Regions from separate parts of the Catenuloplanes niger genome, predicted to be linked through region 2. Evidence: riboswitches for the same ligand, from Rfam matches in the RefSeq annotation. Region 2 holds a riboswitch; the other holds the start of a gene.
What was found. A riboswitch is a leader RNA that binds a small molecule or an ion and turns the genes downstream of it on or off. The one in region 2 is predicted to bind S-adenosylmethionine.

Region 1 (5,943 bases), 3.8 Mb from region 2:
CCCGGCCGGGCAGCGTCGCGTCCATCTGCGCGGCCGCGGTGGCGTCGGTCTGCCGGTAGTAGTTCGCGGCGTGACGCATGCCCTCCGCGCTGACGTACAGGATGTCGGTCGCCTTCCGGACGGCCTCGATCGCCGACTCCATCGACGCCCGTGCGGCCGGCCCGATCATTCTGCTCAGCTCGCCCGGCCAGTCCTCCGGGATGGCGTACCGGGTGAGGTACTGCCGGACGGCCGACGCGTCGTCGCCCGCCCGGCCGAGCAGCGTGGCGAAGTCGTCGAGCGCGTGTGGTTCCACGGTGAATCCCACGGCCGGGCCCCCGTTCGGTGCAGTGAACCGCCCTCCGACCAGCGTAAAGATTATTCGTGGCCGTGGATGTTCCCTGTTCGCGGCACAGCGGTGAGCGCGGGAAGGCCGGCGGCGGTGGTGGCCATCAGGGGCCGGAGCAGCGCGACGCCGCCGGGAAGGTCGCCGATGGACATCAGCCGGTCGCGCAGGCGCAGGCGCCGGCGGGTGGACGGGACCATCCAGGCGGCGGCGCGGCGGCCGCTGAGCTGTTTACGGCGGGTGAACGGCAGCATCTCGGCCTGGTAGGCCGACAGCGCGGCGGGGACGTCGCCGGGGCGGGCGGCCAGGTGGTGCGCGAGCAGCCAGGCCCCGCCCATGGCCAGCGAGGCGCCCTGACCGGCCATCAGGGAGACCGCGTACCCGGCGTCGCCGACGAGCGTGACCGGGCCGCGGGTCCAGGAGGTCATCTCGACCTGCGCGACGCAGTCGTCGTACAGCCCGGGTCCGGCCGGGCAGCGCGCCAGCACGCGGGCGGCGGTGTCACCGAGACCGGCGAACAACGCGGCGAGCGGCGGACCGGTACCGGACGAGCCGATCCGGCGGGCGGCCGGCGGCGTGCGGTGGATCAGGCTCGCGGCCAGGCCGCCGCGACCGGTGGGGTAGACGCCGGCCTGTCGCCCGGGGGCGGCGATCACGGCGAACCGGGTGCCCAGCCAGGCGGCCAGGTCCGGGTCGTCGAACAGGTACGACGCGGTGCGGAAGCCGAGCGGGCGCAGGAACCGTGCCTCCGGGCCGAAGACCAGCTCACGGATGCGGGAGTGGATGCCGTCCGCGCCGACGAGCAGGTCCGCGGTGTGCCGGGTGCCGTCGGTCAGCTCCACGTCCACCCGGTCACCGCGCGGGACCGCGGCGGCGACGCTCACGCCGTACCGTGGCGGGGTTTTCTGGACGGTGCGGAGCGCGGACTCCAGGTCGCCGCGGAGCAGGCTGAGCACGCGGCCGCCGAGGACGCCGGTCATCGCGGCGTAGCGGAGACCGCCGGTGCGGCGGCCGGACGGGGAGAGGTGGACCAGTTCGTCGACCGGGCTCGCACGATCCGTCAACGTGGGGAGCAGGCCCATCCGTTCGGCCACGTCGTATCCGGAGCCGAAGAAGTCCATCAGGTAGCCCTCGCCGCGCGGACCGGGCGCGCGTTCGACGAGCGTGACCGTCCAGCCGTCGCGCGTCAGCCACCAGGCCAGCGTCAGCCCGGCGATGCCGGCGCCGCAGATCGTCGCGCGCCTCACCGGATCAGCTCCAGCAGCGTGTCCTCGACGCCGGTCAGGTCGAGCGCGGGGTCGAGCGCGCGATGCAGGCCGAGCGCGTCGAGTGTGGCGGTGAGCACGGTCGCGACCGGGGCCGCGCGATCGCCGAGGCCGTGGCCGGCGAGCCAGCCGGCCAGGTCGGCGCGGAGCGCGGCGAGCACGGCCGCGACGTCCGCGCGCAGCACCGGGTCGCGGGTGGAGCGCAGGAAGACCTCGCCGATCAGGATCGCGCCGGGACCGTCGGCCGGCCCGTCGGTGACCGCGCGGATCATCAGGCGTACGCCGTCGCGGGGGCCGGGCGAGGCGGCCAGGCCGGCGCGGAGACCGGCGGTGAGCGCGGCCAGCGCGGGTGCGACCGACTCGCGCAGCAGCGCGTCGACGGAGGTGAAGTGGTAGTGCACGGCCCCGCCGGGCACGCCGGCCCGCTGCGCGACCAGGCGGGTGCTGACCCCGCCCCAGCCGGTTTCGACGACCAGCTCGGCGGCGGCGCGCAACAGCCGGGCGCGGGTCTGGTTCACGCCGGTCCTCCTCCCGCACGAATTTGGGCGATCGCCCAAATCATCGCGCGGAACCCGGCTCGCCGCAAGTCAGCCGAGGTCGCCGGCGTTGTCGACGATCACGTCCGCGTTCGCCCGGACCTCCTCGGCCGCATAGAACGCCTCCTCCTGGCGCGCCCAGCGGTCCCAGTGCGGGGCGTAGCTCTCGCCGTCGCGCGCCAGCGCCCGCCGCTTGCGTTCCGCGTCCGGAACCTCGATCCAGACCAGGCCGCTGCGGTACGCCGAGAGCGCGCGAGCCCCGCAGCCCACTCCCTCGACGACCAGGTCGGAGCCGGCCGTCAGCGGCTCCCAGTCCCGGTAGGCGCCGGCGGCCCAGTCCCAGCGGCGCCACCGGGCCGGCCGCCCGGCGGCGAGCGGCGCGAGGATCCACTCGCGCAGCACCCGGACGCCGCCGAGCAGCCCGTCCCAGCCCGGGTAGAGGTCGTCCATCCGGACCAGTGGCGCCGCCAGCTCGGCCGCGAGCGCCGTGGCCAGCCCGGTCTTCCCGGCCCCGGACCGGCCCTCGACCGCCACCACCCGGGTGCGGCCGGCGGCCGCCGGCAGCGTCCGCGCCCAGGCGGCGAGCCGCGCCGCGTGCGTGCCCGCCGGGCCGGTCGTCATCGCGGCCCGCGGAATCGGCACGGGGTGCTGGACATGCGCATGCGGTCGGCCTCCTCGGCGGTCGTCCGGCCGGATCGCGGCCGGTCGTGGCGGTGGTCCGGGAGGGCGCGGCGGCCGGAACGGTGCCGATGCGGGCCGCTCCCCACGCCACGATGATCGATCATGGCGCCGTCCCGGCGGCGTCCGCCCCGCCGGAGCGGTCCGCCCCGGGTGGCGGACCGGTGTGCGCCGGGCGACTGGTGAGCGTGAAATACAATCATGTCGGCCGATGTCAGGGGGTGGGCGTGACAGCACAGGCAGCACCGTGGTGGAAACAGGTCGACGACGCGGCGCAGCTGATCACCTCGGCGGTGAACGCCGCGGCGGCCCGGGCCGGCCGGGACGGCACCTACTCCCCGCCCCGCGGGTCGCCGCCGCCCCGCCGCCGGCGTCGCGCGGCGTCGTTGCGGCACCTGGCCGAGGTGATCCGCGCACACCGGCTGGCGCCCGGCCGGGCCGTCGACAAGGACGGCGTGGCCGGCGTGCTGGCCGGCGACCTGCGGTACCTCACCGATCCGGTGACGGTCGTCGCGGTCGCCAAGGCCTCGCACCTCATCGCCGCCGTGCCGTTCGGCGCGGACGACGCGCAACGGCTGACGGTGGCGGTCGACTACCTGAACGCGCTGCTGGCGGCCGCGCACGAGGCCGACCGGCGGGCACCGGACCGGTTGCCGGTCCCGCGCCCGGCCGCGGCCCTCGTCGCGCGCGACGCCGGCGGCCGGCGCACCGTGGTGACGGCGAACGCGGCCGCTCCGGGCCCGGCGGCGCCCGGAGCACCCGGCGGGCCGTCGTGGTGGCGGCGCCTGCGGCCCGGCCCGGCGTGGATGGCCCTGGCGGCGATCTTCGCGACCGGTGTCATCGTCGGCGTGACCGGCTCCCGCCTCGCCGACCCGCGGGCCGGCGCGGCCGAGATCCCGGCGGGTACGCCGGACCGCACCGGCCCGGCGAACGTGCCGGACCCGGCCGACCCGGTCTGCCTGCCGTCCGGCGCGGCGCGGCCGTCCGGTGCGATGGTGATGGGGCCGGCCGGCAGCCCGGACACGGTGTCGCCGAACTGGTGGCCGAACAAGCCCGCCCTGGACCTGGCGCCCACCGACACCGGGTTCGTGGCCAGCGTGCCCGCGGACTCGCTCGCACCGTCCGACCTGATCGGCATCCGCAGCGGCATCACCATCATCAAGGGCCATCGGTACCGGTTCGACTTCACCGTGCAGAGCGACCGCCGGGAGGAGATCCTGCTGCGCATCCAGGACGAGGACCCGCCGGCGTACCGGGAGTCGCTGATGGAGAGCGTGCCGGTCGGGCCCACGCCCTGCCGGCTGAGCTACACCTTCACCGCGGCGGCGACCAGCCGGGCGAGCGGCGAGGTCACGTTCCAGCTCGGCGGCAAGGGCGCCTACCGCGTCACGGTCGAGGACGCGGTCCTCCTCGATCTCAGCGGCTGACCACCCGCGCTCCGCCGCGTTCCGGCCGGCAGTCGGGCCGCCGCCGGCCCGCGTCCGGCTGCGCGAGGCGGCTGTGCGAGGCCCGCCGCGTGTGGCGTCGTTGCGGGAGGCCGGCTGCGGGTGGTCCAGCGAGGCCGGCCGCGTGTGGATCCGGCTGCGCGGGCCGGCTCACGCGCCGGGTGCCGCCAGGGTGGACGCGTCCGGCCAGGCCATCCGGAACTTGGCCGGCGTGCCGACGAGCCGGGACGGGCCCGCACCGGCCGCGGTGACCGGGTGGCGACCCTCGTTCTGCGCGCCGAGCGCCAGGTAGAAGCGCTGCGCCGCCACGTTCTGCTCCAGCACCCACAGATGGAGGCGATCCGTGGCCGCCCGCCGGACCACCGCCCGTGCGGCCTCGGCCAGCAGTCGCCGGCCGATGCCGGCGCGGTGCAGATCGTGGGACACGTGCAGGTTGTCGACCAGGCTGCCCCAGACCGGATCGTGGTCGAGGACGACGTGGGCGAAGCCGGCGATCGGTTCGGCCTCGCCGCGGCAGGCGATGATCGTCTCGGTGCCGGCCGGGTCGGCGAGCCGCGCAGACCAGACGGCCTGCCGCTCCGCGACCAGTTCACCGTCCAGATAGGAGTCGGCGTAGGCGCCGCGGTAGTGGCGTCGCCAGCTGTCCGCGTGCAGCGCGCCGATCGACGCGGCGTCGTCGGCGGTGCCGGGGCGGAGGGCGATCCGCGGGCGGGAGGTGCTGGTCGGCACGGTGGCCTCCGGTCGCGGTGGTTGCCCGGCACGACCGTGCCGGACCGGGTCATCGCCCGGGGCATCCCGGCCGCGAGACGGAGGGTTGCCGGCCGGCGAGCCGGGGCTTCGCGCCGGCGCTCATGACCTGCCGCGCCAGACTACCAACCGCATCCACCGAGGCCGGCCCACACCGCGCTCCGGCCACCGACAGCGGCAGCACCGGCCCACGTCCGGCGTGCCGGTTCGTGGCGCGGTCGCGCTGCTGGCAGAACGCGCCCGGCCGGTCGATCGGCCGGCCACGGCCGTGTGGCGTGCGGGGCGGCGGCTCAGTCGGTGAAGGCCGTGACGAACGAGGACACGCATGACGCGGGGGTGGCGTGCGAGGTGACGACGTACCCGGCGATGGTGACCGGTGGGTCCAGTGGCACCTGCCGGATCCGCGCCGACCGGGCCCCGGTGGCCCGCTCGGCCGGCAGCACCGTCCAGGCGCGGGGGTCGTCGCCGACCGCGAACAGCACGTGCACCGGGTCTCCGGCCGGCGGCCGGGACGGGGTGACCGGCAGCGCGGCCACGATCGCGTCGAACAGCGACGGATCGTGCCGGCGGTCCGGCAGGAGCAGCCCGTCCGGGTCGAGGTCCCGGACGTCGACACCGGTCCGCCCGGCCGCCGGGTGTTCCCGGGCCACGATCGCGTGCAGCGGGTCCGACCAGGTGTGCACGACGGCCGTACCGGCCGGGGAGGTGGTGCCCCGCACCAGCGCCAGGTCGAGTTCGCCGTCGCGGACCGCGTCCAGCCGCGCCGGTTCCGGCAGGTCGATCAGCACCGGCTCGGCCGGCCGCGGCCCGTCGCGCAGCCGGGTGAGCACCCGGTCGAGCCGGTCGGTGACGCACGACTCGACGCCGATCCGCAGCGTCGCGGCCCGCTCGCCGGCCACCACCCGCACCCGGGCGGCCGCGGCCAGCGTCTCCCGGGCGGCGTCGAG
Region 2 (5,943 bases):
CACACGCACCTCCCGACGGTAGCCCTTGATCACTCTCGCACCCGCGCGCCAGGCCCGGCGGGGTGCGGGTAGCGTCAACTGTCGTGAACGACGACGCCAAGCTGCCGATTCGGCTGCTGCACGACCGCGTCCTGGTCCGCCTCGACGGCGCCGAGGGCGAGCGCCGTTCCTCCGCCGGGATCGTGATCCCGGCCACCGCGTCGATGGGCCGGCGGTTGTCCTGGGCAACCGCGGTCGGCGTGGGGCCGAACGTGCGGTCCGTCGCGGCCGGCGACCGGGTGCTGTTCGACCCGGACGACCGGTCCGAGGTGGAGCTGCACGGCCGGGAGTACGTGCTGCTCCGCGAGCGGGACGTGCACGCGGTCGCGGCCGAGCGCGTCGAGTCCGACGGGACCGGCCTCTACCTGTAGTACGTGGTGATCGGGATCGGTACCACCGGCGAGGTGGGTGCCTCGATCGGCCGGCTCACCCCGTCCGGGAACGTGATGTGGTATCGCTCACCGTCCCAGCGCGCCGGCGGCGTCTGCGGGTCGCGGCCGACGAAGACCGCCCGTTCCGCCGTCACCTTGTCGAGCAGCGCCCGCTCCTCCGCCTCGGCCGTGGCCACGTGCTTGAACAGCCCGCGGTCCATGCCGTCGCGGAGCAGCGCGAGCTTGGTCGCGGTGAACTGGAAGTTGCGCATCGCGCGCAGCCCGGCGTCGCCGGCCACCCGCTTCGCCCAGCGACGGGCGGCGTGCCGGCGGCCGAGGCTGCTCAGCGTCGCGACCTCGGGCGGGGAGAGCCAGCCGGCCCGGACGTACGCCGGGAGCGCGCGCTCGGTGAGCCGCCCCTCCCAGCCGCGCAGCCAGATCGCGAAGCCGACCGTGCCGAAGAAGGCCGGGATCATCACGCCCAGGTATCCGTAGAGCAGCACGACCGTCTCACCGGTCGCGGCGACCAGCGACGGCAGCAGGTTCCAGGTGCCGTGGATCATCATGGCGACCAGCAGGCCGGCGATCGGCGCGAGCCAGCGGACCGGGCGCGCGGCGGTGCGGGCGGCGACGCCGAGCCCGATGCCGGCCATCGCGGTGAACAGCGGGTGCGCGAAGCCGGTGAACAGGATGCGCACGATGAAGATCAGCAGGAGCTGCTGGGCGCCGCTGGCCGGTCCGTACTGCTCGTTGCTGGCCGCGTAGCCGTGGCCGCCGAGGTAGAGGATGTTCTCCACCATCGCGAAGCCGATCGCGGACAGTCCGCAGTAGACGATGCCGTCGGTGATGCCGGACCACTCACGCCGCCGCCGCCAGAGCAGCAGCACCGGGCCGAGCGTCTTCATCGTCTCCTCGATGAACGGCGCCACCAGCACCGCCACCAGCGACTCGGACAGGCCCCAGCCCTCGAAGAGGTACGCCGACCACGAGTTCACCAGCAGCGCGGTGCCGGTCGCCACGAACGCGCCCCAGGCGAAGCAGAACGCGAGATAGCCGACCGGCTCCGGCTCGTACCGGTCGAGCCACATGAAGCAGCCGATCAGCACCGGCACCGGCAGCAGCGCCGCGGCCGTGCCGAGCAGCAGCCCGTCCACGCCGATGTTGAAGCCGAGGAAGACGGTCATCGCGATCGCGCAGCCGGCGATGAACACGATCATCGCGGCCAGGCCGACGAGCCGCCACCGCCGCTTCCGCCGCCCGGGGTCGGGCATCGCACCCGGCGGCATCCCGCCCGGCATCCCAGCGGTCGGCATCCCAGCGGTCGGCATCCCAGCGGCCGGCATCCCAGCGGCCGGGACGGCCGGCAGCCCGGCGGCCGGCGGCGAACCGGCCGGTGCGCCCGGCAGCCCGGTGGCCGGGCCGGCCGGCATCCCAGCGGCCGGGACGGCCGACGGTGGCGCGGACTGCGGCTGCGGTGACATCTCCGACATGGGGATCAGCGTATCCGTCGAAGGGCTTGCCACGATCACCTCGTTCATGGCTATCATTGCCGTCAGGTCACGAGCGCCAGCAGATAAGCCCCGGCTTGCTGGCCGGCAACCCTCGTCAGTTCGCGGTGGGGTGCCCCGGGTGATGACCAGGCCTGTGCGGCGGTCCGCACGGGCAAGCGCGGACCCCGTTCCCGACGGTGTGCTCGGGGTCCCTCGAGACCCCGGAGGTCGTCGCATGTCCACGATCACGCTGCCCGTCACCGCCACCACCGCCGCCGTCGAGCCGCACGTGCCGACCGTGCTCGGCGTGCCCGGCCAGATCAACCTCGACTACGCGGCCACCGCGCCGTGTGCCACCGCGGCCGCCGAGGCCGTGAACGCGATCCTGCCCTGGTACGCCAGCGTCCACCGGGGCGCCGGCGCGCTCTCCCAGCGCTGCACGCTCGCCTACGAGCGGGCCCGGCAGACCGTCGCGGACTTCCTCGGTGCGCGCGCCGAGGACCACGTGATCTTCACGCGGAACACCACGGACGCGCTGAACCTGCTGGCCTCGACGCTGCCCGCGGGCACCACCGTGGTCACGTTCGGCGGCGAGCACCACGCGAACCTGCTGCCCTGGCCCGGTCACCCGCTGCGGCTGCCGGTGCCGGCCTCCCCGGCCGAGGCGGTCCGCACGCTCAGCGCCGCGCTGGCCGAGCTGCGCCGGGGCGCGGACGCGCCGGAGCACATCCTGGTCGCCGTGACCGGCGCCAGCAACGTCACCGGCGAGGTCTGGCCGGTCGCGGAGCTGGCCCGGATCGCGCACCGGCACGGCGCCCGGATCGCGCTGGACGCCGCGCAGCTGGCCCCGCACCTGCCGGTGGACGTCGGCGCGCTGGACGTGGACTACGTGGCGATCTCCGGCCACAAGCTGTACGCGCCGTTCGGTGCCGGCGTGCTGGCCGGCCGCGGCGACTGGCTGGACGCGGCCGAGCCGTACCTGCGCGGCGGCGGCGCCACCGCCCGGGTCGGCGCCGGCACGCACGACGTGGTCTGGAACACCGGGCCGGCCCGGCACGAGGCCGGCACGCCGAACCTGCTGGGTGCGGTGGCGCTGGCCGCGGTCTGCGCGGCCCTGCAGGTCGCGGACCGGGACGCGCTGCGCCGGGACGAGGAGCGGCTGGTCGCACGGCTGCGCGCGGGCCTGGCGTCGATCCCGGGCGTGGTCGAGCTGCGCACGTTCGGCCCGGACGCGGAGCGGGTCGGGATCGTGTCGTTCGCGGTGGCCGGCCGGGACTCGTCCGACGTCGCGGCGGAGCTGGGCCGGGAGCACAACATCGGCGTACGGGACGGGCTGTTCTGCGCGCACCCGCTGGCCAAGCGGCTGCTCTCCGAGGCGTCCGCGCGGTCCGGCCTGACGCTCCCGCCGACCGCGCTGCGGGTCAGCGTCGGACTCGGCAGCACCGACGCGGACGTGGACGCGCTGATCGACGCGCTGCGCTGATCGACGCGCTGCGCTGACCCACCGCCGGTGATCCCCAGGCGTCCTCCGTGTCGCGGGACGGCGCCTGGATCACTGATCGCTGGGCAGGTCCGGAGCGTGCCGGCCGAACGCGCGGCGGACCAGCCGGATCGACTCCTCGTGCTCCACACCCGAGGCCCGGACCAGGTCCGTCGCGGTGGACCGCAGCTGCGCCACCACCACCGAGCCGGAGAAGCCGACGCCCTCCGCGTAGGCCAGGCCGGCCGCGGACGCGGCGCTGAGCGCGCGCCCCCGGGCGGCCTCCGCCTCCACGCCCAGCTCCAGTTCGGTGCGGAGCAGCTCGACCGCCTCGCCGAGCGCGGCCACGCCGGCCGCGAGCGTGCGCGGCACCGGCTCGCCGTCGTTCAGCATCGTGATGATCCGGCGGACCAGCACGCGGCTGTTGCGCAGCGCGTGCGCGACGTACTGCGCGCTGTCCAGGTACTGGGCGAGCGGCGCGCGGGCCCGCCAGCGCACCGGCGCCAGCGTGGCGTTCTCCCGGCCGGCCTTGATCGCCTCGTCCATCGTGCTCAGGTCGGTCTCGGCCGCGCGCAGCCGGTCCAGCACCTCGGCCGCGCGGTCCGGCTCACCGGCGGACAGCGCCGCGGCCGCGTCCCGCAGGCCGTGCGCGAGCACGTCCAGCGCCGGGCCGGCCGCGCGGACGACCACGGTGAGCGGGTTGATCGGCAGCAGCAGCGCCATGACGGCCAGGCCGACCGCGCCGCCGATCAGCGCGTCCCAGAACCTGCCCAGGTAGATGCCCTCGGTCGGCGGCGTGAGCGTGGCGACCAGCACCGCGGACGAACTGGCCTGCACGACCAGCGAGGAGCCGCCGCCGAGGAAGATCGCGGCGACCACGGCCAGGCCCACGGACAGGCCGATCTGCCACGGCCCGGTGCCGATCAGCAGGATCAGCGCGTCGCCGACCGCGATGCCCAGTGCCACGCCTATCACCAGCTCGAACGCGCGGCGCAGCCGTTGCCCGACGGAGACCGCGAGCGTGATCACCGCGGCGATCGGCGCGAAGAACGGCGTCTGGTGGTGCAGCAGGTCGTTCGCGATCAGCCAGGCGATGCCGGCCGCCACCCCGGTCTGCAGCGCGAGGCCCGCGTTGCCGCGCACCCGGGTCAGCCGCTCGCGGATCGTGCCGCCGGACCGGCGGCCCAGGTCGGCCACCCGCTGACCGAACGGCGCGCTGCCCATGGGACGACCCTACCGTCGATCATGGCCGTTCTCCTGCCAGGATGAGCCGGTGAGCGATCTGCGGGTGGACGATCTCCTGGCGGGCTGGCGCGGCGCGCTGGCCGGAGCGGGCGGCACCGATCCGGGTGACCGCGTGGGCACGGCGCTGCTGACCCGCTGGCGCGAGCCGCATCGGGCGTACCACGACCAGGCGCACCTGGCCTCGATGCTGTCCGTCGTGGACCGCTTCGCCGACCGCGCCCGCGACCCCGACCTGGTCCGGCTCGCGGTCTGGTACCACGACGCGGTCTACGACCCGGCCGCCGCCGGCAACGAGGAGGCCAGCGCACAGCTGGCCGCGTCGGACCTGCCCGGGCTGGGCGTCACCCCCGAGGCGGCCGCCGAGGTGGCACGGCTGGTGCGGATCACGGCCGGGCACGCGGTCGACGACGGCGACCTCGACGGCGCGCTGCTCTGCGACGCCGACCTGGAGGTGCTGGCCCGTCCCACCGCCGCGTACCGCGCCTACACCCAGGGGGTACGCCGGGAGTACGCGCACGTGCCGGACGAGCTGTTCCGCCTCGGGCGCGCGGCCGTGCTGCGCGGCCTGCTCGACCTGCCCGCGCTGTTCCGCACCCCGGAGCTGGCCGCGCGCTGGGAGGCGCCGGCCCGCGCCAACCTCAGTCGGGAGCTGGCGGAGCTGACCGCCTGACCGTGTGCTTCGGCTTGCGCAGCCCGGAGGCGCGCAGCACCGCCACGATCTCCCGGCTGGAGACGAGTCGCGCGCCGAGCCGGACCGCGGTCGCCACGCGCTCGGCCGGCACGTCGTAGTGATCGCGGTCGAACGCGCGGCGCGGTGCGCCGATCCGCGCCGCGAACGCGTGCAGCTCGTCCAGGGACCGGTCACTGACCAGATGCGACCACAACCGGCCGTGCGCGGGCCAGGCGGGCGGGTCAACGAAGATCACTCTCTCACCGTACCGTCGAAGGATGTCGGATCTGCTCACGCGATTGGCGGAGGTGCTGCCGGCCGAGGCGGTGCTGACCGATCCCGACCTGCTCGACGCGCACCGGCACGACGAGGCAGACCTCTGCGACTCGGGCACGCCTGCCGTGGTGGTCCGGCCGCGCACCACCGGCCAGGTCTCCGACGTGCTGCGGATCGCGTCGGAGCTGCGCGTGCCGGTGGTGCCGCAGGGCGCGCGGACCGGGCTGGCCGGCGCGGCGAACGCGGTGGACGGCGCGATCGTGCTGTCCACCACCGCGATGACCTCGATCCTGGAGATCGACCCGGTCAACCGGACCGCCGTGGTGCAGCCGGGCGTGGTCAACGCCGTGCTGGCCGCCGAGGTGGCCGGGG

Region 1: linked by a shared signal. The riboswitch ahead of J2S44_RS37450 (GNAT family N-acetyltransferase) and the one ahead of J2S44_RS20950 (aminotransferase class V-fold PLP-dependent enzyme) in region 2 are both predicted to bind S-adenosylmethionine.

What each region holds. Positions count from the first base shown of each region.
Region 1 covers NZ_JAVDYC010000001.1:8,510,477-8,516,419, forward strand. The annotation lists gene J2S44_RS37425 (hypothetical protein) at 1-295, opposite strand, end outside; gene J2S44_RS37430 (FAD-dependent oxidoreductase) at 358-1,572, opposite strand; gene J2S44_RS37435 (TetR/AcrR family transcriptional regulator) at 1,569-2,108, opposite strand; gene J2S44_RS37440 (nucleoside/nucleotide kinase family protein) at 2,178-2,768, opposite strand; gene J2S44_RS37445 (hypothetical protein) at 3,032-4,231, shown strand; gene J2S44_RS37450 (GNAT family N-acetyltransferase) at 4,400-4,978, opposite strand; SAM riboswitch class IV at 4,991-5,106, opposite strand; gene J2S44_RS37455 (LysR family transcriptional regulator) at 5,287-5,943, opposite strand, start outside.
Region 2 covers NZ_JAVDYC010000001.1:4,740,541-4,746,483, reverse strand. The annotation lists gene J2S44_RS20965 (AI-2E family transporter) at 1-78, opposite strand, end outside; gene J2S44_RS20960 (GroES family chaperonin) at 84-410, shown strand; gene J2S44_RS20955 (PrsW family intramembrane metalloprotease) at 401-1,900, opposite strand; SAM riboswitch class IV at 1,966-2,085, shown strand; gene J2S44_RS20950 (aminotransferase class V-fold PLP-dependent enzyme) at 2,136-3,383, shown strand; gene J2S44_RS20945 (FUSC family protein) at 3,453-4,604, opposite strand; gene J2S44_RS20940 (HD domain-containing protein) at 4,654-5,295, shown strand; gene J2S44_RS20935 (DUF4031 domain-containing protein) at 5,264-5,551, opposite strand; gene J2S44_RS20930 (FAD-binding oxidoreductase) at 5,574-5,943, shown strand, end outside.